3 linked regions of the Prochlorococcus marinus str. MIT 9313 genome follow. The main gene of each other region encodes a partner of the protein of the gene in region 2 in a complex. Links are inferred from orthologs where the notes say so. Each region holds a gene or a part of one and is shown on either strand. Other genes may lie near its edges. The genes, in order: rplI, rpmE and rpmH.

The links.
Region 1: rpmE (region 2) and rplI share a complex: the UniProt entries of both Bacillus subtilis proteins name them as parts of the 50S ribosomal subunit. The link is inferred for Prochlorococcus marinus str. MIT 9313 from one-to-one orthologs.
Region 3: rpmE (region 2) and rpmH share a complex: the UniProt entries of both Bacillus subtilis proteins name them as parts of the 50S ribosomal subunit. The link is inferred for Prochlorococcus marinus str. MIT 9313 from one-to-one orthologs.

The regions. Positions count from the first base shown.
Region 1 is NC_005071.1:2,292,838-2,303,489, reverse strand. What follows is about bases 1-2,804. They hold rplI (50S ribosomal protein L9), read right to left. Parts: upstream 1,730-2,804; coding sequence 1,271-1,729; downstream 1-1,270. Other genes in these bases: AKG35_RS11580 (hypothetical protein), read left to right, coding at 2,757-2,804; AKG35_RS11585 (acyl-CoA desaturase), read right to left, coding at 1,773-2,705; dnaB (replicative DNA helicase), read right to left, coding at 1-1,208. Outside these bases: more of AKG35_RS11580, read left to right, coding at 2,805-3,509; AKG35_RS11575 (acyl-CoA desaturase), read right to left, coding at 3,488-4,408; AKG35_RS11570 (aminotransferase class I/II-fold pyridoxal phosphate-dependent enzyme), read left to right, coding at 4,701-6,002; glycine cleavage system protein GcvH, read left to right, coding at 6,023-6,421; gcvP (aminomethyl-transferring glycine dehydrogenase), read left to right, coding at 6,493-9,441; AKG35_RS11555 (hypothetical protein), read left to right, coding at 9,558-9,818; AKG35_RS11550 (hypothetical protein), read right to left, coding at 9,823-10,029; AKG35_RS11545 (NADPH-dependent FMN reductase), read right to left, coding at 10,359-10,652. UniProt on the Bacillus subtilis protein: Binds to the 23S rRNA.
Region 2 is NC_005071.1:1,849,876-1,860,398, reverse strand. What follows is about bases 7,849-10,523. They hold rpmE (50S ribosomal protein L31), read right to left. Parts: upstream 9,490-10,523; coding sequence 9,208-9,489; downstream 7,849-9,207. Other genes in these bases: rplM (50S ribosomal protein L13), read right to left, coding at 9,942-10,394; rpsI (30S ribosomal protein S9), read right to left, coding at 9,538-9,945; prfA (peptide chain release factor 1), read right to left, coding at 8,056-9,153; AKG35_RS09425 (HNH endonuclease), read left to right, coding at 7,849-8,078. In the rest of the region: photosystem I core protein PsaB, read left to right, coding at 1-628; AKG35_RS09465 (photosystem I reaction center protein subunit XI), read right to left, coding at 1,424-1,987; AKG35_RS09460 (photosystem I reaction center subunit VIII), read right to left, coding at 2,032-2,148; AKG35_RS09455 (hypothetical protein), read left to right, coding at 2,290-2,769; AKG35_RS09450 (glycosyltransferase family 2 protein), read right to left, coding at 2,727-3,689; AKG35_RS09445 (C40 family peptidase), read right to left, coding at 3,733-4,485; AKG35_RS09440 (serine hydrolase), read left to right, coding at 4,504-5,391; alr (alanine racemase), read right to left, coding at 6,263-7,459; more of AKG35_RS09425, read left to right, coding at 7,533-7,848. UniProt on the Bacillus subtilis protein: Binds the 23S rRNA. While neither of the L31 paralogs is essential, this protein seems to function as the main L31 protein.
Region 3 is NC_005071.1:1,452,531-1,457,585, forward strand. The notes cover bases 1-2,915. They hold rpmH (50S ribosomal protein L34), read left to right. Parts: upstream 1-1,346; coding sequence 1,347-1,484; downstream 1,485-2,915. Other genes in these bases: sppA (signal peptide peptidase SppA), read left to right, coding at 1-198; aroH (chorismate mutase), read left to right, coding at 195-581; AKG35_RS07280 (DUF2808 domain-containing protein), read left to right, coding at 708-1,298; AKG35_RS07285 (ribonuclease P protein component), read left to right, coding at 1,545-1,931; AKG35_RS07290 (PH domain-containing protein), read left to right, coding at 1,928-2,335. Also shown: more of yidC, read left to right, coding at 2,916-3,553; AKG35_RS07300 (YceD family protein), read left to right, coding at 3,550-4,080; AKG35_RS07305 (AAA family ATPase), read left to right, coding at 4,077-5,055.

The sequences.
Region 1 (10,652 bases), 450 kb from region 2 along the record:
CGTTTGTTGGTGCGGGATTCCACCCCACGGCTGAGCTGTGATAAGGCAATCACAGGTACGTTCAGTTCCCTGGCCATGCCCTTAAGGCCGCGGGTAATCCGGGAGAGTTCCTGAACACGGTTATCAGGCGTGGAGCCCTCCATCAGTTGTAGGTAGTCGATCACGATGAGTCCGAGTTCTTTGCCTTGTTCGGCCATGAGCCGCCTGGAGAGAGAACGCATCTCCAGGACGCCTGAATTGGGTTTGTCATCGATGTAGATCGGTAGCTGGCCAAGGGTGTTGATGCCCTGGCCCAGAAGAGGCCACTCTTCCTGCCGTAAACGGCCTGTTCTCAGTCGACTGCTCTCAATGCCAACCTCCATTGAAAGGAGGCGATAGGTGAGTTGTTCCTTGCTCATCTCCAGGCTGAACAAGCACACAGGCAGGTTGTGGAGTTGAGCAACGTTTTTGGTCAGATTGAGCACCATGGAGGTTTTGCCCATGGCTGGGCGGCCAGCCACGATGATCAGGTCACTGCGCTGCAGACCCTGGGTCATGGCATCGAGGTCGTAGAAGTTCACAGGGATGCCTGCGACGGACGTACCTAGTGAGCGGCTTTCGATCTCGTTGAAGGTGCTGGTAAGGATTTCTGCTGTGGGGGTGAGACCTTTGGATGGCTTTTCCTGGCTGATCGCAAAAATTGTTTGTTCTGCTTTGTCGAGAACCTGTTCCATCGGTAGGCCCTGGTCAAAGCCGAGTTGAATCACTTCGTTGCCTGAGCGAATCAACTGTCGCCGTAGGAATTTGTCCATCACCAAACGGGCCACTTGCTCGATTGATGCAGTGGAGGCAACGCGCTCTACAAGTTCGATCAGACGGTTGCTGCCACCTACCTTCTCCAGGGACCCTGTGTCGGCCAACCAGGCGCTCATTGCTGTGAGGTCGGTGGGTTTGCCCTGGCTGTGAAGCATCAGGGCTGTGCGGAAGATCTCTCGATGGGCGTTGAGATAAAAAGCCTCAGGTTGGAGCACATCGACCACTCTGCCGATGGCATCAGGATCAAGAAGGATGCCTCCTAGAACAGCTTCCTCTGCCTCCAGATTTTGAGGAGGCACGGAGTCTGGCAGGGCTTCAAAGCTCGGTTCTCGAGATGTAGAAGAGGCTTTCCTGAAGGGACGGGACCCCTCTGCGGCGGTATCGCCGTTGTTTGGCAGGGGGGCGCTCACCATGGATGAGGAGCTGACGTTATAAGGAGACCTACTTTGGCTTGTTTTGTAAGCCTTGCCAGCAATCAGTAGCTGACGACTTCGAGGTTGATTTCGGCGTTGACTTCATTGTGCAGTTTCACTTGCACCTTGTAGCTACCGGTTCGGTGAATTTCCGGAACGATGATATTGCGTCGGTCGATCTCCTTCTTTGTGGCTGTTTCGATTGCTTCAGCGACATCACCATTGGTGACTGTGCCGAACAAGACGTCGTCTTCGCCGGTTTGCTTTTTAACGGTGAAACGCCCGATTGTGACCAGTGCGGTTTGGAAGTCCAGGGCTTCCTGCTTGATTGCCGCCTGATGCTCGGCCTGCTTGGCACGTCTGTGACCGACCTGTTTCATCACGGCTGGGGTCACAGGGACAGCCTTGCCGAAGGGAAGCAGGAAGTTGCGGGCATAACCAGGAGCAACCTCAACTAGGTCGCCGTCCTTGCCGAGGCTGAGGACGTCTTCGTTCAGGACGACTTGTACGCGCTTGGCCATGGCGATAAGAAGACGGACGACGACTGTTTAGCGATCGACAACCTTACGATGTGATCGGTAGCCGGATCTTGCGAGCCAAGCCTAGGGCTCGCATGAGGCGGATGTGCTGCCAGGTGAGGTCGATCTGACCGCGCTGGAGTCCATGAATGGCGGAGTGCGGGAAGGCGTGGTGGTTGTTGTGCCAACCTTCGCCAAAAGTAAGAGCTGCTACCCAAGGGTTGTTGCGGGAGTTGTCACCGCTGTCGAAGGCCACAGTCCCCCAGCAGTGACTGGCGGAATTGACCAGCCAGGTGATGTGATACACGATCGTTAGGCGCAAGGGGATACCCCACAGCACGAGGGCCAAACCACCGGCTCCACTGACGCTGCCGATCCAGAAGAGCAAACCGGCTAGCGGGAGCTGCAACAGTAGAAAGTACTTGTTAAGCCAGCGGTAATAGGGATCCGCTGCCAGGTCAACAGTGAGGCGTGGCACGACCCGCATGGCTGGAATGGGTTCAAACATCCAGCCCATGTGGCTCCACCAGAAGCCCTTATGACTGTTGTGGTGGTCGGGGTCAGTATCGGAAAACTTGTGATGGTGGCGATGGAGTCCTACCCAGTCGATTGGACCGTGTTGGCAGCTCAAGGTTCCGCAGGTGGCAAAGAAGCGCTCCAGCCAGTGGGGTACTCGGAAAGACCGGTGTGAGAGCAGACGGTGGTAGCCGATCGTCACGCCGAGGCAGGCCGTGACCCAGTAGAGGACGAGAAGGGTTGTGATCGCTTGCCAGCTCCAGAAACGGGGCAACAGGGCCAGGATGGATAGGGCATGAATGGCGATCATGAATCCGATCGTTCCCCAGCGTCTTGATTCTTTAGGTGGGCAAATGGCCTGGCTTGTGTAGGAGCGCTGAAGATTTGTAGAAAGGCTTGAGGCCTTATGCGAAGCTGCAGGCCTGCTTATCGTTGAAGGCGTAGGTATCACTCTGGAGGCCATGAGCGATCTATCGAATGTGCATAAACTATACACGATACGGATCCTTATCCAGTGACTAAGCCTGATGTTGAATCTGATTCGGCGACCAGGGGCTATCGCGAGCGCTTGGATGATGGGCGGCGGGCCATGGCTCATCTCATTCATGTCTGGCATGAGCGCAATGGTTGGTCACATAAGGTCTTGCCGGCTCTGGCTGAATGCCTTGATCTCGGCCGGGTGCACAATTCGCAGATCTCTAATCTGCGCAACGGCAAACTCGCTTCACCAGGCCCCGAAGTGTTTCTGGCATTGGGTCAAGCCAACGCCATCCTTCATGCCGGTCTAGAGCCGATTCGTGATCGCTTGGTTGAGGGTCATCCCGACTTACTCAAGGTGCTTTCGGAAAGTTCTCTTCCTCTGGAAGGAGCAGATGGTGAGCCACTCGGCGCTGGCGCTCTGTTTGAGATTTTTGTGGGTCTTGCTGCCTTACCTGCTGGCTTTGATTGGCGAATTGAAGAAGATGAGGCCGCAGCTCTTAGTGCTGCTTTGGCTGATTGTCTATGCAATGGAAAATCGTGGCGTCAATGCCGGGACAAGGTGATGGAGGCTTATCCAGTCACTAAGGCGCAGCGCAGAGAACGTTTTGCGGAGGTGATGGCTGGTTTGAGGGATTACAACTCTGAGGAGCTCGATGGCGAATTGCTTGATCTGCACGCAACTCAGGTGGCCTTGGGTGGAGTGAACAGACAGGGAGCAGAGGGGTTTTTGGATGATCTCAGGGCCCGCTCAGAGTTGTTGGTTGATCAGGAAGCCCCGGAAACATAGCGGGCTTGCTGGACTCGACGAGCCAGGCCAAGACGACGCAACGCCTTCACGTGTTGCCAGGTGATGTCGAATTCAAACCATCGCAGGCCATGACGGGCGCTGGAGGGATAAGCATGGTGATTGTTGTGCCAACCCTCGCCGAAGGACAGCACCGCCACCCACCAGCAGTTGCGAGAGAGGTCTGGGCTGTCGAAGTTGCGGTAGCCAAATGCATGGGTCGCCGAGTTCACAAACCAGGTCACGTGGTACACAACCACCAGTCGCAGGGGGATGGCCCAGAGCACCAGGCCAAGTCCTCCACCGTGCACCTGGGCGACTTCTCCGTACCAGTAGAGCCCAAGACCGAGAGGGATCTGTAGCAGCAGGAACCAGCGATCAAGCCATCGGAAGAAAGGGTCGGCTAGCAGATCTCCTGCAAAGCGGTCCATGTGATCCAGCGCTGGAATCTCATGCAGCATCCATTCACTGTGGGCCCACCAGAGGCCACGGCCGGCGTCGTGGTGGTCATTGGTTTGGTCGGAGTAGCGGTGATGGTGGCGATGCAGAGCCACCCATTCGATGGGGCCACTCTGGCAGGCAAGCGTGGCCATGATCACCAGAATCCTCTCCAGCCAAACGGGTACGACAAAGCTGCGATGAGCGACCAGTCGATGTAATCCCAAGGTCACCCCGAGCACCGTGGTCCAATAAAGAACGGCAAAAGCGACCAACCCTTGCCAGCTCCAAAAGCGTGGTAGCAGTGCGAAGGTTGCTGCTACATGCATGGCCAGCATGAAACTGGTGGTGCCCCATTTGAATCGACGTTGTTTTGCTGGTAGTGGCTCACGATGAGCCTTTACAGCAGCCCACAAACGTTGCTGACGGTTTGTGGCTGAAGAGACCGGAAGAGGGGAAACCAAGAGGTACTCCTTTGGATGGGTCGGCCGCTTGGCTTGTAAGGCGAGTGGAGCGGAAAGGGCCGAGACATGTTCAAATCTAAAGGAACTATGGAACCGTTTCCAGGGGCCATAGCTCAGCTGTGCATCTTCTTGATGCGTGCTGAGCTATGGCAGTTTTGCCAATGATTTGCGCTGACTTGGTTCGGTGAACTGTGATTTTGGCAATGTTGTGCTCTTGATCTTCACTTTCGATTTCGTTTGACGTTCAACGAGGATTCAGCATGGGGATGATTGATTCTGACCCCGGGTTGTTTTGAAGACATTCCCTGCAGCTGGCTTTGATGAACTGCTGGTGCAGGCGTGGGCCAGGCGGCACGTCGGTTTTGTCTCTAAGCGCCTTGAGGGGATCGCATGCGAGCGGACGGCTGCCGTGGCGGTTCGCCTTGCGAAGGTGTTGGAGGCTTTCAGCAGCGAACGAGTCGCCACGCAACACTTTGCTTCCATCACCGGTTATGGCCATGGAGATCAGGCTCGGGAGGTGGTTGATCGTGTATTTGCAAGGGTGCTTGGTGCTGAGAAAGCAGCTGTTCGACTCCAGTTTGTGAGTGGTACCCATGCAATTGCGACTGCGTTGTTTGGCGTTCTTCGGCCTGGTGACCGACTCGTGTCAGTGACCGGAGAGCCTTACGACACCCTTGAAGAAGTGATTGGTCTGCGTGGATCCGGCCAGGGGTCTTTAATCGAATTAGGGATCTCTTATGACCAGCTGCCCCTCACGGCCGAGGGATGTGTGGATGTTTCAGCCTTGGAACGCGCCTTGGAGGTGCCAACAAGGATGGTGTTGATACAGCGCAGCTGTGGCTACAGCTCGCGGTCATCTCTTTCGATCAAAGCCATTGGCGATTTGTGTCATCGCATCCATAACTCTCAGCCTGGATGTGTCTGTTTTGTCGACAATTGCTATGGCGAGCTTGTTGAGGATTTGGAGCCCCCAGCAGTTGGTGCTGATCTGATTGCGGGCTCTTTGATCAAAAATCTCGGTGGCACGATTGCTCCAACTGGTGGATATGTCGCCGGTCGGGCTGATTTGGTCGAGCAGGCTTGCTGTCGGCTCACTGCTCCAGGAATTGGTAGTCAGGGGGGCACTGGCTTTGATCTTTATCGGTTGGTGTTGCAGGGGCTGTTCTTGGCTCCACAAATGGTGGCAGAGGCATTGATCGGAGCTGATTTGGTCGCGGGTGTGTTCGACACTTTGGGCTTTGCAGTGAAGCCCTCGATGGGAGCCTTTCGTAGCGATTTAATTCAGGCGGTGCAGCTTGGAGACCCTGAGGTTTTGAAAGTTGTTTGCAGGGCCTTTCAGGCATGTTCACCTATTGGGGCCTATCTCGATCCTGTGCCGGCAGCGATGCCTGGGTATGCAAGCGATTTGGTGATGGCGGGCGGAACATTTATTGACGGCAGCACCAGTGAGTTTTCTGCAGATGCTCCCTTGCGCCCCCCTTACAACCTCTATGTGCAGGGAGGTACCCATCGCACTCATGTGGAATTGGCACTGATCCGAGCTTTGGTGGCTTTGGTTCGCGCCGGTTTGCTGGATGTACCCCAGACTGGGTGAGCTTTGCCTCGCCAGGCTCGATGGCTTTCCAATTCCCCGACCACTTTCGGTTTGCCGATACCCATGAATACGCCAGTTTGGATGGTGAATTGGTGCGGATAGGCATCAGTGCCTTTGCTGTTGATCAGTTGGGTGACATTGTGTTTGTGGATTTGCCGGAGGTGGGCGATCGGCTGAATCGGGGCACCACTTTCGGGTCCGTTGAGTCGGTGAAAGCTGTCGAGGATTTGCATGCTCCGATCAGCGGTGAGCTGGTGCGGATTAATGAGTCGGTGCTTTCCAGCCCGGATGAACTTCAAAATGATCCTCATGGTGAGGGGTGGTTGCTCGTCGTTCGCCCGGCGGACCCAGCTCAATTGCAGGATCTGATGGACGCAGCCACCTATGCCAACAAGGTGGCTATCGAATCAAGCAACTAAGCAGCTGATGAAGTGCGATGGTTCTGGGCCAAATTTTCTAAACTTCTGTCCATCTTGTTGATGAATGTCCCTTGACCCTGCTTGAACAGCGTGCAGTTGAGGCTTCAAGCATTCAGTCTTCACCTTTTTTGGTGAGGCACATTGGGCCCAGCTTGGAAGACCAGCAGCAAATGCTGCTGGAGCTTGGTCATCGTGATCTTCAGAGCTTTGTTGCTGCTGTAGTTCCTCCAGACATTCTCGAGACAACGGCACCCAGCAGTTCCCTTCCTGAGGGCTGTGGTGAAGTTCAGGCTATGGAGGAACTGCGTCTCATCGCGGCGGCGAATCGGGTGAGGCGTTCTTTAATTGGGCTTGGCTATTACGGCACAGCAACGCCTGCGTTGATTCAGCGACAGGTGCTTGAAAATCCTGCTTGGTATACCGCTTACACCCCTTATCAGGCTGAGATCTCTCAAGGACGGCTTGAGGCTCTGTTCAACTTTCAGACGCTGATCAGTGAGCTCACGGGGTTGCCGATCGCCAATGCTTCCTTGCTTGATGAGGGAACGGCAGCTGCTGAGGCGATGAGCCTCAGCTTTGCGATTTGCAAGCGCCCTGCGGCCCATCGTTTTCTCGTGGATGCGGAGGTTCTTCCCCAGACTCTTGCCGTGTTGAGAACTCGGGCTGAACCTCTGGGCATTGATCTCGAGGTGGCCGAGCCGATGACCTTTCAGTTTGATGCTGAGGTCTTTGGTGTTTTGCTTCAGTTGCCTGGACGTAGCGGCAGGCTCTGGGACCCCACGACCTCCATTCAGGCTGCTCATGAGGTAGGGGCCCTGGCAACTGTTGCCATTGATCCTCTTGCTCAGGTTTTGCTTGCTCCAGTGGCTGAATTTGGAGCTGATATTGCTGTTGGCAGTGTTCAACGGTTTGGGGTGCCAATGGGCTTTGGGGGACCTCACGCCGCCTTTTTTGCCACCCTTGAGATCTTCAAGCGCCAGGTCCCTGGACGTCTAGTCGGCCAGTCTGTGGATGCGGAGGGGCAACCGGCTTTGCGATTGGCGTTGCAGACCCGGGAGCAACACATCCGCCGAGACAAGGCCACCAGCAATATCTGCACGGCGCAGGTCTTATTGGCTGTGATGGCGTCGTTCTATGCAGTGCACCATGGACCCGATGGGCTCGCTGCAATCGCTAGACGAGTCCTGCGTTTACGGGCTCAACTGGAGAGGGGATTGCACCAGTTGGGCTATCCAGTCCAGTCGATAGCTCGCTTTGACACGATTGAGGTGATCTGTCGTGAAGCCCCTGCTGTTCATCAGGCAGCCGCTTTGGCGGGATTTAACCTACGGGTGTTGCCTTTGGGTGTTGCTCCAGAGGCAGCCCATGGATTTGGCATTAGTTTTGATGAGCTCAGCACCGATCAGGAGCTGAAGTCGATCCTCCAGATTTTGGCTGAGGCTGCAGGTCAGCCTGTGCCAGTTCTCGAAGACCCTGGAAACCCTCACCTTGAGGAGCTTGTTGGCTTGCCGTTGCGCCAGCGACCTTGGTTGCAGCAGCAGGTGTTCCATCGCTATCGCAGCGAAACCGAGCTGCTTCGTTACCTCCAGCGATTGGTGGGCCGCGATCTTTCATTGGTGCACGGGATGATCCCCCTGGGTAGTTGCACGATGAAGCTCAATGCTGCAGCTGAACTGATCCCCATTAGTTGGAGGGAGTTTGCGGCGCTGCATCCTTTTGCTCCTCAGGATCAGTGCCAGGGGTATCAGAGATTGGTTCAGGACCTGGAACATTGGTTTGCAGACATTACTGGCTTTGCCGGGGTGTCTTTGCAGCCGAATGCCGGCTCTCAGGGGGAATTAGCTGGCTTGTTAGTGATTCGCGCTTGGCATCATTCCCGCGGAGAGCAGCAGAGAGATGTTTGTCTGATTCCCACCAGTGCCCATGGCACCAATCCAGCCACATGCGTGATGGCGGGTTTGCGGGTGGTGCCTGTGGCTTGTGATGCAGACGGGAACGTGGATCTCAATGATTTGGCCAGCAAGGCAGAGGCCCATGCTCCTCAGCTGGCAGCCCTGATGGTCACCTATCCCTCAACCCATGGTGTCTTTGAACCGCAGATTCGTGAAATCTGTGAGCTCGTTCATGGTCACGGTGGTCAGGTGTATCTCGATGGCGCCAATCTCAATGCGCAGATCGGTTTTTGTCGTCCTGGGACTTATGGCGCTGATGTTTGTCATATCAATCTGCACAAAACATTTTGTATCCCCCATGGCGGTGGTGGACCAGGGGTTGGTCCGATCGCGGTGTCTGCTCATTTGATGCCCTTCCTTCCAGGTCATCCCCTCGCTGCCTGCGGCGGCGAGCAGGGAATCGGCGCAATTTCGGCTGCGCCATGGGGCAGTGCAGGCATCCTGCCGATCAGCTGGATGTACCTGCGCATGATGGGTGCGGAGGGATTACGGCAGGCCAGTGCTGTTGCACTGTTATCTGCTAATTACCTAGCCCATCGGTTGCATCCTCATTACCCGGTGCTGTTTCGGGGTCAAGCAGGGTTGGTTGCCCATGAATGCATCCTCGACCTGCGCCCCCTTAAGCGAAGTGCAGGCTTGGAGGTGGATGACATTGCAAAGCGGTTGATGGACTACGGCTTTCATGCCCCAACCGTGAGCTGGCCGGTGGCAGGGACTGTGATGGTGGAACCCACTGAGAGCGAGAGCTTGGAGGAGCTCAACCGCTTCTGCGACGCCATGATTGCCATACGGGAAGAAACGGCAGCGATTGAGTCAGGCCAGATCGATCCTCAGAACAACCCGCTGCGACGGGCGCCTCATACCTTGGCGGCCGTCACAGCAGAGGTTTGGGATCGTCCATACTCCCGCGCCGAAGCTGCTTTCCCATTGGCTGAGCAGCGCCAAAGCAAGTTTTGGCCTGCGGTTTCGCGAATTGATAATGCCTATGGCGATCGCAATTTGCTGTGTAGCTGCCCATCGGTTGAGGAGCTTGCTGATAACGCTGTTCTTAAACCTCCCCTGGTGTGAACAGATTAAAGGCAGTAACTTTTCACTGAAAACCGAATTTTTGGTTTTTAATTCAGCACATGTGGCAGTGTTTTGACCATACTGTCCCGCATCTGCACCATCGCTGGGGGGACAGCATGGATAGCGACACTTCATTGAACCAAGGAGATCAGTCCTCTAGGGGGGCTGGGGTAACTCTTCCTACCCTTCCAGATGGATTGGAATCAGCTCTGCTGCAGGGACATACCTTGGCGGTTGATGGAACCAATGTGGTGCGTGTCCCTTTTGGTGTCCGTCAGCCACGCCGTCAACGACCTGAGCGTCCAGAGCGATGGGCAACATTGGTGCTGCCATTTCAATCTCAAGGACACCCCACACCTCCTCCTCATGCTGCCTAATTGATCAGGCAGCATCAAGCAACTTTGATTGTTGAGAGAGACGCCAATCCAGCATCGACTTGACATCTGTCAAGGAACAGATTGGGGTGCGGAACGGCAACAAAAGCATTGGACTGCGTTCAGGCCTAACTAACCATGTTTGGTTGCTCTGTGGCAGGAGCAGAAAACCGCGGTATCGAACAGCAGCGTTTTGGCCAGGCTGAGATCCCATCGCGCCGAGGGCTGAATGCAATGACTTGTGCATTTCAAGCCACAATATCTAGCGTGCCAATCTTTTTTAGATTGTCTTTATGATTGGGATTGTGTCTGGCTTTTGTTGTTTCTAGACAGGGCAAGGCTTCTGGTAGATCAGGCTTTTGCTCTCATTCTTAAGTTAGCAAAACCAGATTTTTTGCGTTTAAAGCTGTAGAGAGTTTCTTTTGTAAGAATCCATATCTAGTGTTCACTAGATTTAGTTTGTTTCGCAGTTCTAGGCCTTCGAGCGGTCGGCGAGAAGATCCTGATCGAGGCTTGTGCAACAAGGTGATTGGTTCGGATGGATCAAAGCTTGAGAGGTTGCATCTGCATCAGCAGGTGAACTAAGTCTCGAATGGATTCGTCTTTGGCGGGTTTGGCGTGGTTACTCATCAGCTGCCGTCCAAGCACTTGAGCGCCGAGGTGGCTGAGTTGACTGCGCAGGCTCATCGACATGCCCATGCCGCCCCCGCCGGAAAAGCTTGCCATTGCGATTGGCCTGCCGTTGAACAAACTGCGGAAGTCATCTCCTTGTACGGAGAGCCAGGCGACGGCACTTGTGAATGCAGGTGGAATCGAGCCGTTGTATTCAGGCGCGCA
Region 2 (10,523 bases):
TCTTCACACCACTGCATTGATCTTGATCAAGGGAGCACTTGATGCAAGAGGTTCCAAGCTGATGCCCGATAAAAAGGACTTCGGCTATGCCTTTGCTTGTGATGGCCCTGGACGTGGCGGCACCTGCGACATCTCTGCGTGGGACTCCACTTACATGGCTATTTTCTGGGCACTGAATACCATTGCTTGGGCAACTTATTACTGGCACTGGAAGCACCTTGCCGCTTGGCAGGGCAACATGGCTCAGTTCAATGAGTCCAGTACCCACTTAATGGGTTGGTTCAGGGATTATCTCTGGATCAATAGTTCCCAGATCATCAATGGCTACAACCCATTCGGGATTAATAATCTCTCCCCTTGGGCATACATGTTCCTTGCAGGCCATTTGGTCTGGGCAACAGGATTCATGTTCCTGATCTCTTGGAGGGGTTATTGGCAGGAGCTGATCGAGACTCTCGTTTGGGCTCATCAGCGCTCTCCGATTGCCAACCTGGTTGGATGGCGTGATAAGCCAGTAGCTCTTTCGATCGTGCAGGCCCGTCTGGTTGGCGTGACTCACTTTGCAGTGGGCAACATATTTACCTTCGGTGCCTTTGTGATTGCATCTACAGCTAGCAAGTTTGGATAACATCCCCTCTCGCTAGTTAGTTAGTCGATTCATCGGCAGAAATATAATTCCCCGTCAGGTTTTACTTGACGGGGTTTTTTTCTTGCTTTATTGGATGCATTTACTCTTAGAGTATTGGCTCGTACAACGCCTTATTGGTCAAGTAATGCCATGGAAAATGGTTGGTCAAAATCTTTGAAGCTGTCTGGCCAAAGTGTTTGGCTTTGATTGGATTAATTGAAAAAAGGATGCCAATTGAAAGCCGTCAAAAGTTTGTTCATGCCCGATAGAGGGTTTCTTTTTATTCGCTTTCTCTGGACTATCTTTTCTCTGAGTTAATCCGTTCTGTGTATATAAGTCGACTCAGGGAATCTTGTTAGGTGTTTTGCCCAGATTAGACTTTCGCCTCTCTTTGTATTGGCGAATACCAAGATGCGAATGTAGGCCCATTTGTTCTGTAAGCCTGCTCGCTTTGAGGAGGCGCCAATGCCTCTCTAATTGTCTATCCGATCTTATTCGAGTCTTTAGGCTCGCCTTAGTCTTCTTAGTGCCTTTTTCTCCCCTCCCAAGGCCTGAGATTTTGAAGTTGGGTGGGGATTTTCTGCCTCGCCTTGGCGAGGCAGAAAATCCTTAAAGCGATTGGCTTAAGCGGGCTAGAGGCAGGTTTCTTATTTCAACCTTGCCAGACCTGTAATCATTGGCCTTTCAGCATGCCTTGGCATTCTTGAAGCAATAAAAAACCTGGGGAAGCAATCAAGCCACCCCAGGAGAAGATTTTTTACTTTTCGATTTGATGATGTGAAAGCTTCTTGATTCTTAAGAAGCCCAGACATTCATGGGAACATTCAGCAGTGGTTGCATGTGCAAAGTGTTGCATAGGAACCATGCAAAGGCCGCGCCCGCGCAGCCACCCAGCCAAAAGCCACTTGTGAAGTCTGCCCAGCCTTTCCTTGTGAACAGGTCGGCAGGAGGGTTAGCAACAGTGACGTCCGGGGGTGGCACGGTGGGTGCCTTGCCGGGGACGTTGTAAAGCACTAAAAGAGCAGTAAGGATATGCACTGCTCCAACTGTTGCCAATAAAGCTGCTGTTGTAGCAAAATCGGTTGTTCTTAACGGACCCATTACAAGGAAGGGACCGTAAATGAAGTAGCCGATCGCGGCACCAGTTTCCAAGCCGCGGAAGTTTGCAGAAATACCCTCGCGATAGAGGGGAAGATTGTTGACTAAGGCTTTCACGAAGTAGCCACTATTGACTGGAGTGGCCAGGTTTCCGACGCAGGGGTCAGCAGCAGGCTGCACAGCCCACTCTTCTACGTGCCCTCGGTCACGGTACTTTTCGTTGAGCGTCTTGGGGCCTAGGGGCAGGTTCTCGTCAGTCATTCGGCATTAGGGGAGTCGGTTGGCTGGGGTTAAGCGTCTACAGCTCAGTCGGTAGCTGTGATATGGCGACCCACTAGGACAATGAAAATTGCCGGTGTCACTAGCACGATAAGGGGTACAAACACCGCAGGCAGCCAGGTGGCAGCAAAATCACTTGTCATGGCGTCAGCCAAAGGTTCCATAGCTACTGTATAGATCGCCTTTGAATAGGGCCTATTCAGGCCCTGTTGGCGACATAAAAGTTCAATCCATCACTATCGGGCTCATCATCGGTTACCGCTGTTTCCACGAGCCATCTTTCAATGAATCAACTGTTTGCTGGTGCTGCTGTTTTAGCTCTCACGCTGGTGCTCTGGGGTTTGGGTAGACGCCCTCGCAAGCTCCTGCTGAGCAGTACCGACGCCAGCAGCGTGGCTGCTTTGAATCGTGTTCAGCTAACGCTAGCCAAGCCTCAATCGCAGGGATCTGAGGATTCCACTTCGTTAGCCCTTGAGAGTCCGGTTACATGGAATTCGCCGGCTACATCTCTTGAACGCATTGCTCTGCAAAGGCAGTTACGTGAGGCCATGGCTGCCGGCCCTGAGCAACGATTAGAGGCTGTGACCCTGGCAGGCCTGTGGGGTCATGTTTCAGTTATGTCATTGCTGCGGCAGGGGCTGCACGACTCCGATGGCCGTGTTGTGGCTGCTGCAGCGGCAGCACTTGAAGGCTATCGAGGTAAACCGCGTGCAGAGCTAATTCAGGATGTACCGCCGCCGCGCAACGTCGCCCGTATGCGGTAGATCGGTCGCCCTTGGCTTTCGTGGTAGGTGCGCATGACCAACTCGCCTAGTAGACCAAAGCAAAACAATTGGACTCCAGTCAGGCCGAGTACCACTGCCATGGTGAGTAGTGGGCGGTTGCCAATGTCTTCTCCCATCAGCTTGATCGCCAGTAAATAGATACTCGTCAGCAGGCTCCCGCCCATGGCGAGCAACCCGCCGAAACCGAAGACGTACATCGGTCTGGTCAGAAAGCGCTTCATAAACCACACCGTGAATAGGTCCATCAACACGCGGAAGGTGCGATCGATCCCGTACTTGCTATTGCCGTATTGGCGTGCACGGTGGTTGACTTTCACTTCTGTGATCAGAGCCCCTTCGATAAAGGCCAAAGCCGGCAGGAAGCGGTGCAGCTCTCCATAGAGACGCATATCCGTCAGGATTTCTTTCCGATAGGCTTTCAGTGAGCAGCCGTAGTCATGCAGCCTTACACCGGTAACTCGGCCGATCAGGCGATTGGCAATTTTTGAGGGCAGTTTGCGCTTTAGGGCAGCATCCTGGCGTTGATGACGCCAGCCGCTTACGAGGTCGTATCCCTCACGCAACTTCGATAGGAGTAGCGGGATATCGGCGGGATCGTTTTGGAGATCGCCATCGATGCTGACAATCACTTCACCTTGGGATACGTCGAATCCTGCAGCCATGGCAGCCGTTTGGCCATAGTTTTTGCGTAGAAGTACGCCTACCAGTTCTGGCGTTTTAATACTTAGCTGCTCCAGCACCTTGGCGGTGCCGTCGGTGGAGCCATCATTCACGAGCACTAGCTCGAAGATTTCACCAGTAGGGCGTAAGGCTGCAAGGAGTTGATCTATCAACTTTGGCAGGCTTTCCTCTTCGTTGAAGAGGGGTACTACGACTGAGAGGTCCATGGGCGAGGGCATGCCGGAGGCCTTCCGCAGTAGAGAGCAACTTAGGCGCTGCCCTTCAGGGGAGGGTGGTTCCGTCATGGCAGCGTTCCACTCGCCCCGCCCCGCGCAGCTCAGCTCGGTAGTAGCAGGCCACTGGATGGGTGTCGTTGGCAGGCAGCCGATCGCAACCGATGCCGTTGCGTCCATGCTCTTGACCGGAGCTATGCCAGTAGCTTCCGTTGCCTCCATATACGCCAACGTGGCTGCAGTGTTTTCGACTGCCGAAGAAAATCAGATCTCCAGGGCGGAGTTGTTTGGTGTTGTCAGGTTGCACAGTTATTGGCGTACAGAACCTTTCCTGCTGATAGGCGTCGCGCGGTAGCCAGATGCCTTGACTAGCAAAGGCGGTCTGTACAAGGCCAGAGCAGTCAAAATCTGGCCCGATGCTGCCGCCCCATAGGTAAGTGTTTGGCTGGTTGGCTGCTGCCTCCACCCAGGTCATCACAGCCGCTAGTCGTTGCCGGATCTCTCTGATGGCAAGCAGTTGAGGTCGCCAGCGTCCCCGTTGAATGATCTGGCCGTTCACTTCGCGCAGATCAATCCAGCAGGGGTATCCGTCTTCCAGTAGCCGCACCCGTAGCCGTGTTACTGGCTGTTGATATGTGTTGGGCTTCGCTGCATCGAGCACTTCAAAGCTTCGGCCTGCGGCCGCCTGGGTGGCCAGTCCTGCTCCTTCGACACCGGCATAACCGTTGACTCCCTTTTGCAGTTGCCAGCAGCTGCCTGGAGCAAGAAGGTCAGTGGTGATTGGGGTGCCTAGGGTCGGCATTGCCTGAAGTGATTAGCAATGGCGTTCTACCGCCCCGATAGTGCTATGCAGGCTCAGCTAAAGGGGCTGTTAGATCGATTGGCGGCAGAGAGGCGCCCTGGCCTTCATAACAGCGTGGCGATCAGTTGGGTTCGTTATGACTGTTCTGATCCAACTCCCGGCAGTGGCTCGGGGGCCGGTTGGTCGGATCAGCGCATTCTTTTCCCTGCCAGTGTGGTCAAGCTTGTCTATGCCCTTGCTGCTGAGGCATGGCTCCAGCGGGACCTGTTGCCAGAGGCCGATGAGCTTCGTCGGGCGATGCGAGACATGATTGCTGATTCGAGTAATGACGCCACCAGCCTTGTGTTGGATTTGCTTACCGGCACGACAAGCGGCCCATCGCTGCTGGGAGAATCCTGGCAGACTTGGCAGCAGCAGCGGCACCTGGTGAACGACTGGCTGCAAGGGTTGGGCTGGGAAGAGTTGGAAAAGGTGAACTGTTGCCAGAAGACCTGGGGTGATGGACCTTATGGTCGAGAACGAGATTTTTATGGTGTAGGTCTCGGGAATCGCAATGCGTTAACCACTGCAGCTACAGCTCGCCTGCTTGAGTCAGTGATGACTGATGCTTTGGTGTCTCCGTTGGCCTGCAAGCGCTTGCGTCAACTTCTTTCAAGGTCTATTGATCTCATGCAGCGCAAGGCTGATCCAGAGAATCAGGTGGATGGATTTCTTGGAGAAGGTTTGCCGGTGGGATCCCGTTTGTGGAGTAAGGCTGGCTGGATGAGTCAGGCTCGTCATGATGCGGCTTGGTGGTCTTTACAAGGAGGCAGGCCGATGCTTTTGGTGGTCTTCACTCAAGGAAGGGAGCGAGCTAATGACACAACCCTCTTGCCGGCAATAGCTCGCGAACTCAGCAAGCTATAGGGTTAAAAGAATTGAGACCTCTAAGTAAATCAAACGAGAAAAAGTTGAATTTGAGTGAAAGCGGTATAAAGCAGACAGCACATGCCTAAATAGTATTTATCTATACAGATAAAGCCTTTAATAGTAAGTGATCTGGTGAATTCATATCCTTTTATCTTTTTAAAAGTGCTCCCGCCTTTCTCGTTTGGCGGGGCTTGAGTGGATCGATTCAGTTAAGTCGGTTAAAGCGGAATTGGTTTGGAGAAAAGCTACATATATTATGCTTGAAGTCAAAGTCTAACGCATGCTTTGGAGGTTCTCTGCTTAAGTAGAGAGGGCAAAATCTCCTGTTATAGCCCGTTTAGCAAATCGCCTTTAGAGGGGTAAAACGGTAGAGAATTTGTTAGATGTTTAATGCTTTTCAGCCCCAGCTTGGTTAGTTGAGTAAAAAATAATAAGCTTTTTAGATGTGTTCATTGCCTGCTTTTGTCGAGCTGGAGAGCCTTCCGTTGAACGTTACGCAGAATTGGATAACGAATTCCTTGCATGCCTTTGCAGTCAAAGCGATTTGCCATGCCACGAAGAAAAATTCTTGCCGATTATTGGATAGCTTCTTGGACAACACAAGCTTGCAGCTGGTCTAAACGGCGCAAATCCGTTTGACACGCAGGAACTGTTTGAGGGCAGTCGATTAAAGCCGTTTGAGGAGTGCCTGGCACTCTCGGAAACTGACTTTCAACGGAGAGGGAGGGATTCGAACCCTCGACAAGAGTTGCCTCCTGTAACTCCTTAGCAGGGAGCCGCCTTCAACCACTCGGCCACCTCTCCAGCGGCCTACATACCCTACCAATACCCACCTCTAGTGCTTTGTTTTAGTTGTCTGGGTTTGGTGTCAAATCACCAGTCTGGGTAGTCGATGTTTGAAGCTGCAGAGCACCTCCCATGGAATTGATCCACTCAGATCACTCCATTGTTGTGGTGTAATACAGGCGTCACCGTCCTTGCCTAGGAGGGTCACGATGCTTCCCACCTCTAGGTCGGGATGATTTGTGGCATCAAGCACGAGTTGATCCATGGTGATGGCGCCAACCTGTGGGAGAAGCTGACCATCGGCTATGGCAGAGATTTGGCCTGATAGGGATCGGCTAACCCCGTCGGCATAGCCGATTCCTACGACTGCTAGGCGACTGGGGCGTCGTGTGGTGAAGCGATGGCCGTAACTCACTCCCACACCTGCAGGCACATCCCTTATCAATGTCACCCTTGCTTTGACGCTGAGAGCTGGCTGAAGGTCTACTTTTCCTTGTAGTTGGAGGTTGGGGCTGTGGCCATACAGAGCAAGACCAACGCGCACCATGTCGTAGTGGAGTCCGCGATCGCGAAGGGTGCCGGCGGAGTTGGCAAGGTGCCGCGTAAATCCATTGTGTTGCTCTGGCAGCGTTCTTAGCACCGTCTCAAAGTGTTGCTGCTGCTGATCCGTCACCATTGCGGCTTTCCCTTGGAGATCCCCATCTGCCAGGGCTAAATGGCTATAGATACCCTTTAATTCCAGTTGATTGAGGTGGCCTATCGCCTCCACCAGCATGGGAGCTTCCTTTAGCTCGCAGCCGAGGCGGGTCATCCCAGTATCGATTTTGAGCTGAATCCTGAATTGCCGGCCGCTGCCATCTGCAAGGTTTTGGCAGAGCAGAGCCTCTCGCATACTGCTGAGGGTGGGCATGAGTTGCCAATGGAGGCAAGCTTTCAGGTCTTCGCTATGGGTGAGATTGCCTAGCACAAGCACTGGGGCATTGTGGCCGGCTTGACGAAGCTCAATCCCTTCTTGGAGGGTTGCTACTCCAAGGCTTTTTGCTCCTCCTTGCAAGGCGGCTCGGGCTACGGTTAAAGCGCCATGGCCATAGCCATCAGCTTTCACCACGGCCATCAGGGCACAACTTTCACAAAGGTGTCTCCGAAGGCTGCGGCAATTGGCTTCCACAGCTGCGGGGTTAACTTCCACCCAGGCGCGCTGACGTGGATCGGCTTTTGCAATCTGCTCAGGGTTTTTGCCCCTAGGTAGATCACCGTGTGGGGCGATCAGGTCTCGCATGCTGGCAGGGTAAACAAGGGAATCACCTCACCCTTGGAGTGTCGGTAGCATGGCGCTTAATCAGGGGGCTGGCATGAGCCAGGTTCTCGTACTCAACGCGTCCTATGAGCCTCTGAATATCACCACCTGGCGACGCGCCCTGGTGATGATGTTCAAGGGAAAGGCGGAGAGCCTGGAACAGGATTCTTCACGCATGGTTCGCGAGGACACCATGCTCCCTACGGTGATTCGGTTGCGGCATTTTGTTCGGGTGCCTTTTCGGCAATTGCCCCTGACGCGTCGAAATGTGTTTTTTCGCGATGGTCATTGTTGCCAATACTGCGGTTACCAAGGAGAGAAACTCTCCATAGATCATGTGATCCCTCGCAGCCGTGGCGGAAGCGATACCTGGGAAAACGTCACCACGGCTTGCTTGATTTGCAATGTACGTAAGGGCAGCCGTACTCCTCAGGAGGCTGAAATGCCTCTGCATCGGTTGCCGCGGCGACCACTCAGCAGTCTCAGTTTTGAGGCGACTCGACAGATTCACTCGGGCCGACACAGCGAGTGGGAAAAGTATGTAATCGGCTGGGGCTCTGGTGATACCAGCCTCAATGTCAGTCTTCCTCCTGATGACTGAGTTCTTCCAGTTGATGGCGTTGCTCTTCGGCAATGCAGGCGCCGATCAGCTCTTCCAGCTGGCCAGTCAGCACTGGCTCGAGGGAGAAATTGCGTCCTAATCGGTGGTCAGTGGTGCGATTGTCTTTGTAGTTGTAGGTGCGGATCTTTTCGCTGCGGTCGCCAGTTCCCACTTGGGCTCTTCTCGTTGAGCTTTCACGCGCGTTGGCTTCTGCAATTTGTCTTTCCAGCAACTTCGCTCTCAGGATTTCCATGGCACGTTCTCGGTTCTGCAGTTGGGAGCGTTGCTGGGTGCAGAACACCCTGATACCGGTGGGCTTGTGGAGCAGGTCCACTGCCGTTTCAACCTTGTTGACATTTTGTCCGCCAGCCCCGCCTGAGCGAGCAGTGCTGATTTCTAGTTCGCTGGGATCGATCTGCACTTCCACTGCATCAGCTTCTGGCATCACAGCCACTGTTGCTGTGGAGGTGTGCACTCGACCTTGGGATTCTGTAGCAGGAACTCGTTGAACTCGATGCACGCCGGCTTCGAATTTCAGTTGGCTGAAGACAGCATCGCCTTTGATTGAGAGGATGAGCTCACGGAATCCCCCCAAATCGGCCTCTGTTGCACTCAACGGTTGGACTGACCAGCCAATGCGTTGACCGTAGCGCTCATACATGCGGGCTAAATCACCTGCCCATAGGCAGGCTTCGTTTCCGCCTGCACCGGCGCGGATCTCCAGCATGACGCTGCGTTGATCACGAGGATCACTTGGGAGTAGGGCCAGGGTGAGGCGTCTCACCAAGACTGTTTTGCGTGCCTCTAGTTGTTGCAACTCTTCCTGGGCTAAAGACTCCATGGCGTCATCACCCCTACTTTCTCGTAGTAGCTGCTTGGTCTCTTGCCATTCCTGCTCCACATGCTGGAGGGCTTCAAAATCGAGTACGAGGGGTTCCAGTCGTGCTCTTTCTCGCGCAATACTTTCAAGAAGTTTGGGATCAGCTGCCACATCGGGATCAGCTAGCTGGCGCTCCAGACTTTGAAAACTGGTCTTGGCTGTTTCCAGCCGAGTGATGAGGGTTGAAGAGTCCATACCCATCAACAGCGGATGTTATTGGCACCCGGCGAAGTCTTTGAGGACAACAGCTCAGTCTTCTTTAGAGGTGTTGTCCTTGTTGTTGTTTTTGGCGTCTGGTTTTTTTTCATCCGCAGCAGCATCGGCACTGCCCATGCCGTACTTGCGCATGAAGCGATCCACGCGTCCTTCAGTATCAAGAATTTTCTGGGTACCGGTAAAGAAGGGGTGATTACCACTCCATACATCAACGTGGAGTTCTGGTTGGGTGGACCCGGTGGTCATCACCACCTCTCCATTGCAGATCACCTTTGCGTCGGGATACCAGTTGGGATGAATATCAGGTTTAGGCATATCAGGATCAGGAGATGGCAGTCCGGGAAAAGTAGGAGGGGTGAAGGATCAGCGCTTGGAGAACTGAGGAGCTTTGCGAGCTTTCTTGAGGCCGTACTTGCGACGTTCCTTGGCGCGGGGGTCTCTGCTGAGATGGCCTTCAGTTTTGAGCGGTTTACGGTTGTCTGCTGATAACTCACACAGGGCGCGTGCCGCACCCTGTTTGATGGCGTCGGCTTGGCCGGTGAGTCCACCACCGTGAACGTTGACGAGGACGTCGTATTGCTCGTTTAGACCAAGGGTTTGCAGGGGTGCTTTCACTGCCGCGAGATAGGCGGGATTGAAATTCAGATAGTGGTCACCGGGGCGTCCATTGATGGTGATCGTGCCAGAGCCAGGGACAAGGCGAACGCGGGCAACTGAGGTCTTGCGGCGGCCAGTGCCCCAGTAGACAACGCTGTTATTGGAACTGCTCATTGCGATGAAGCGGCGGGATTGAGCTGAAGGGTTTGGGGTCTCTGTGCGGAATGGGGATGTTCCGGGCCGCGGTAGACCTTGAGTTTGCGGAACAACTGTCTGCCAAGGGCGTTGTGAGGAAGCATCCCTTTAATGGCTTTTTCGACGATGCGTTCAGGTAGACGATCCTGCAACGCTTGGAAGGTTTCAACCTTCATCCCCCCGGGACGACCAGAGTGACGGCGGTAGAGCTTTTGATTTGCCTTGTTGCCGCTGACTCTGATTTTGTCCGCATTGACAACCACAACAAAGTCACCTGTATCCAGGTGAGGGGTGAAGCTTGGCTTGTTCTTGCCGCGCAGCACGGAGGCCACCTCAGTAGCAAGTCTGCCGAGTGTCTGATTCTCTGCATCCACCAGAAACCACTGGCGTTCGATCGAATCAATTGAGGGAACGGAGGTCTTGTTCATCACGCCGGCATGCCGGTTCGGAGATGCACTTATCGCAAGGGATAGTGCTGGGCAGGGAGCATCAGGCACATTTAGGACTGAGCCTGATCAAGCTCGATCTTTAACTTTAGCCTTTCATGGGAGCAAATC
Region 3 (5,055 bases), 400 kb from region 2 along the record:
GATGAAGAACATGCTCGAAAACTTGCGGCCAAGCTGGCGGACCTTGATGAAGCCAACACCCAAACGATCAAGCTTGGGCGCCCCAAAAAACGGATAGCGGGATTTCTGCCAGGCAGCAAACTCCTATCCAAACTTGCTGAGTTTCTCAACCTTGAGCTTGGCAACAATGGTCAGGTGCTCTGGCTCTTTCTGCCATGACCACTGCCATCCCATATGGAAGCCTCCACTTACACGGGCTCAGAGGTGCCACAACAAGCTCTGCCAACACGACCAAAGCCATCGAGGCAGCCGTCAGCGAGCTTGTGAAAGCGCTAATGCAACGCAATCAACTCAACCCTGCAGACATCGTGTCCATCACGTTCTCTGTCACGGCAGACCTAAACGCCTGTTTCCCTGCAGCGATCGCGCGCCAACAAGCAGGATGGGAGTCGATAGCACTGCTGGACTGCCAACAAATGTATGTCGAGGGGGATCTGAAACGCTGCATCCGCATGCTTGCCCATGCCTGGCTGCCCTCAGATCAGCCCCCTCAACATCCCTACCTTGGCGAAACCTCTTTACTGCGTCCAGATCGATGCTGAATCACTTGCCGCTCCAAAAGCTGCCAACTAATAGGCCGTCCTAGTCTTTTTGATTCATAGAGGAGAGCAAAGGAGAATCCATATACTTTTTAGTGCTGGTGGTTACCAACACACCCGCTAGATCTCATGGTTAATCAGCTCTTCAGGTTTTGTATTCCAGGCACCCTTGCCTTAGGAGGCCTTACTGCCGGATTGATCGGTTCCAGTGTGATGCTTGAAAGCATCACACCACCAAAGGCCCGAGCCCAGGCAACACCAGCGCTACTTGAATTTCGCTGGGAAAACTCTAAAGACTATAAAAAGCTCTATTACTGGCAAAGCTCAACCATCAGGCGTGATCGAGCAACCTATTACCTGATGCTGAAACCCAAGGACCGCAAAACTGCGATCCTCAAGCTAAGCATCTCTGTACCTGATTATTTCGATGCAAAGATCAAACCGAACAACCTGAGCCTTTGCCTTGTCCATCTAGGGGGAATGCTTTCACGCACCCGCTGCAAAGAAGAGGTTCCTGCAATTTTCGAAGTCTCTGAAGACCAAACAAGCATTGAAGTCTTCCCGGACACCCCCATCCCTACAGAAGACACCTATGCGGTGGTCATGAAAATCTTTAACCCCGACCAACGTGGGATGTTCCAGTTCAATGCCCTTGCCCAAGCTCCTGGAGATGTACCAATGGGCGGCTACCTTGGTAGCTGGCTGATTGACATCAACTGAACTGATAAGTTGGTGGACTGAAAAAAGACTGTACGCCGTTCTCCTTCAATGACAAAAAGAACCTTTGGTGGAACCAGCCGCAAGAGAAAACGCGTCTCAGGATTTCGTGTGCGCATGCGAAATCACACTGGTCGAAGAGTGATCCGCAGTCGCCGAAAACGTGGCCGTGCGCGTCTCGCTGTCTAATCCATAACACTGCGGGTCAATCACTCAAATCACGCCACTTGCTCAGGAAGCCAACCTCCAATGGTGCTGCCAGCATCAATGCGATTACGGGGAAGCCGATGTTTTGAGCACCTTCAGAAGTGGGGCTATCGCTTTTATGGAACTTCAATGGTGCTCCGTGTCATCGAAGCAAATCCCCAACTGCTCAAAGCACCCCATCGGCACCACAACTCCACGGCATGCCGTTGTGCCGTTGTGATCAGCAGCAAAGTGAGTAAACGGGCCGTCATTCGCAACCGTCTGCGTCGACTTCTGCACGATCACCTAAGAAGCAGGCTTGAGGTTGCACCCGAGCATTGCAATCACTGGGTGCTGATCAGCCTCAAGCCAGTCGCCTCCGCAATAGAGGCATCTCCATTGCTAGAAGAATGCGACAGATTGCTCAATCAAGCAGGTTTGTTGTCATGATCACAACCTCAGAAGAGGTCTTCTATGAAGGAGGCCCCGCTCAAAGCGATCTCATCATCAACCTATTGATGGGGCTAACACTGATTGGCCTTCCTTTCACCATTGGAGCTGTGATTCGAGCGTTGTGGCTGCGCTTTCGCATTACCAATCGACGCGTTTCAGTAACTGGGGGATGGCTGGGACGCGATAAGACCCAAGTCGTGTATAGCCAAATCAAGGAGGTGCGCTCAGTGCCTCGTGGCCTTGGCTCCTGGGGTGACATGGTACTGGTACTTAACGATGGTTCAAGACTTGAGATGCGCTCTTTACCTAGCTTCAGAGAAACCGAGAAATACATCAATGCACGGATTAGCGCCCGCAGGGCCAAAGGTTCACCCCAGGATCTAAAGGGCTTTGCGGCTTAAATAACTCCCAGCGTGTAACCCAGCCATATAGGTGCTGATGCACACTGGCATCACAGTTCCATCCACCCTCAGCAATCGATCGTGATCGGGTACATCTCCGACAACATTCTGCTCCCGATCCTGGATTTCTTCTACGGATTAGTGCCGAGCTATGGCCTCGCCATCGTCGCCCTCACAGTGGTCATCCGATTAGCACTGTTCCCCTTAAGTGCTGGATCCATTCGTAGCGCTCGTCGCATGCGGATCGCCCAGCCGGCGATGAAGAAGCGCCAGGATGAAATCAAGAGCCGTTATGCCAAAGACCCTCAGAAGCAACAGGAGGAACTAGGGAAAGTCATGAAGGAGTTCGGCAACCCCCTCTCAGGGTGCCTACCCCTATTGGTACAGATGCCAATTCTCTTCGCCCTGTTTGCAACCCTTAGAGGATCACCGTTTGCTGATGTGCCTTACTTGGTGAACCTCAAGGTGCTGCCTAGCGACCAAATTGCAGCCATTGAACCCAAGCCATTTACCAGTAGCAAGCATTCGATTTTCATCAGTGAAACCAAACATTTCCCAGTCATTGCGTCTCTGCCAAGCGGCACAAAATTAGGAGTTGGAGACAAGGCCCAAATCAAGCTGCAAACGCTCACTGGCGAAAGCTTCACAAGCAGGCTTTCTGGCGTAGAAGGTGGAACCAAGTTCACGCCAACCTGGAGCGTCACCAAGGGGGATGATCTTGTCAAGGTGTCGGCCGATGGCACTGTCCAGGCTTTGGCTGAAGGCGATGCCACCGTTCAAGGCAAAATTCCTGGCCTTGCTGCCCAAAGTGGCTTTCTATTCATTAAGGCCCTTGGACAAGTTGGTTTCTACGTCGATGGGGAAATCAACTGGGATATTGCAATTCTGGTTGGTGGTTTTGGCTTGACGCTTTTGGTCTCGCAGATCCTGTCCGGCAGGGGGCTGCCTGCGAACCCTCAACAATCAACAGCCAACAAGATCACGCCAGTGATGATCACTGGCATGTTTTTGTTCTTTCCACTACCAGCAGGTGTATTGCTGTATATGGTGATCGCAAACATCTTTCAAGCAGGTCAAACTTTTCTGCTTAGTCGTGAAGCCCTACCTGAGAACCTGCAGAAAATCCTCAATGACCAGCTATCCAAACCTGCGTTAGCAACAGAAGCCATCGGTGGATCAGATCGTCTTCCCTTTGAACCTAAAAAACGTAGTAAATGATCCCAGGGCTCCAACCCATTTCATTGCAAGAGCTAAAAGCCTTGGCTGCTCCTCGGCACTGGTCTATCGAGGGACATCTGGACGAGATGGCCTCTCTCACCCCATTGAGAGGCAGCATCAGTGCCGAGCATCAAGGCAGCATTCTGGAAGTGAAAGGAAAATTCCAAACCATCGTCACCCTCTGCTGTGATCGATGCCTAAGCGAATTCAATCAAACTCTCGCCTGTAATACCGAAGAACTGATCTGGCTGAAGGGCAATGGTCCAAAACCAAACGAACTCAATGGCTCGAGCCATTCCGAGGATATGGATGCACTGATGGAGTGCCTTGACCCTCTTGGCAGCTTTGACCCAGAACGTTGGGTTTTCGAACAACTGAGTCTGCAGATGCCTTTAGTCAAGCGTTGTGGGGCCGATTGTCCCGGTCCAGCTCAACAGCAGCCCTCAGCCCAAACCACTGCCGTGAAACCTGAGGGAACTGATCTCGATCCACGCTGGGCAGCATTACAAAAACTCACCTCGCCATGACGAGCTGGGATAACCACCTGGATCTGCTAATCAGAGCCAGAACACCTCTGCTTTGGATTCGGAGCAGCGAAGAGGAGCGTGTTGAAGTGCTGCTTGAGCAAGCCGCAAAACGACTACAGCCCCGTCGCCTTGCCAGCTGGGATTTTATTGGCGGCCTTAAAGGCGTGCTTAACGAAGAAGGCCTTGGGGCACGTCAACCGATGGCTGTCCTGCAATGGCTGCAACAACTTGATGCCAGTAGTCCAACCCTATTGCTAGTCAAAGATTTTTATCACTTCTGCGAAGACGCTGGTATCGCACGCATGTTGCGCAACTTATCGGTTCACTTGCGCCATCAACCCCACACTGTGGTGCTCTGCTCAGGCCCATGGACTCCGCCCAGCGATCTTGATGATTCCCTGACCATTCTCGATCTCCCGCTACCTCAGGAACCAGAACTACGAACACTGCTGGAGAACATTGCCCAGGCAAGCGGCTCCCCCCTTTCAGCAGACGTTTTAGAAGAGCTCACCCACGCTTGCAGCGGCCTCAGCGAAATGAGGGTGCGTCAGGTGGCAGCCCGTGCTCTAGCCCAGCGAGGCAAACTAGGCTGGGCAGATCTGGCCGAAGTCCTTGAGGAAAAGCGTCAGACCGTAGCCCGCAGCGAGGTTCTGGAGTACTGCGTTACAGAAGCCTCGCTGGCCGACATAGGCGGCCTCGATAGCCTTAAGGGTTGGCTAGAGCAACGTCATCAGGCATTCTCCGACGAAGCTCGTCACTTTGGCTTGCCACTGCCCCGCGGCGTTCTACTGATCGGCCCCCAAGGCACAGGCAAATCGCTCACCGCCAAGGCCATCGCCCACAACTGGTCGATGCCACTGCTGCGCCTCGATGTAGGCCGCCTATTTGCCGGGCTAGTGGGTGCTAGCGAGGCACGTACCAGAGAGACGATCCAGCGGGCAGAAGCCATGTCTCCATGCGTTCTCTGGATTGATG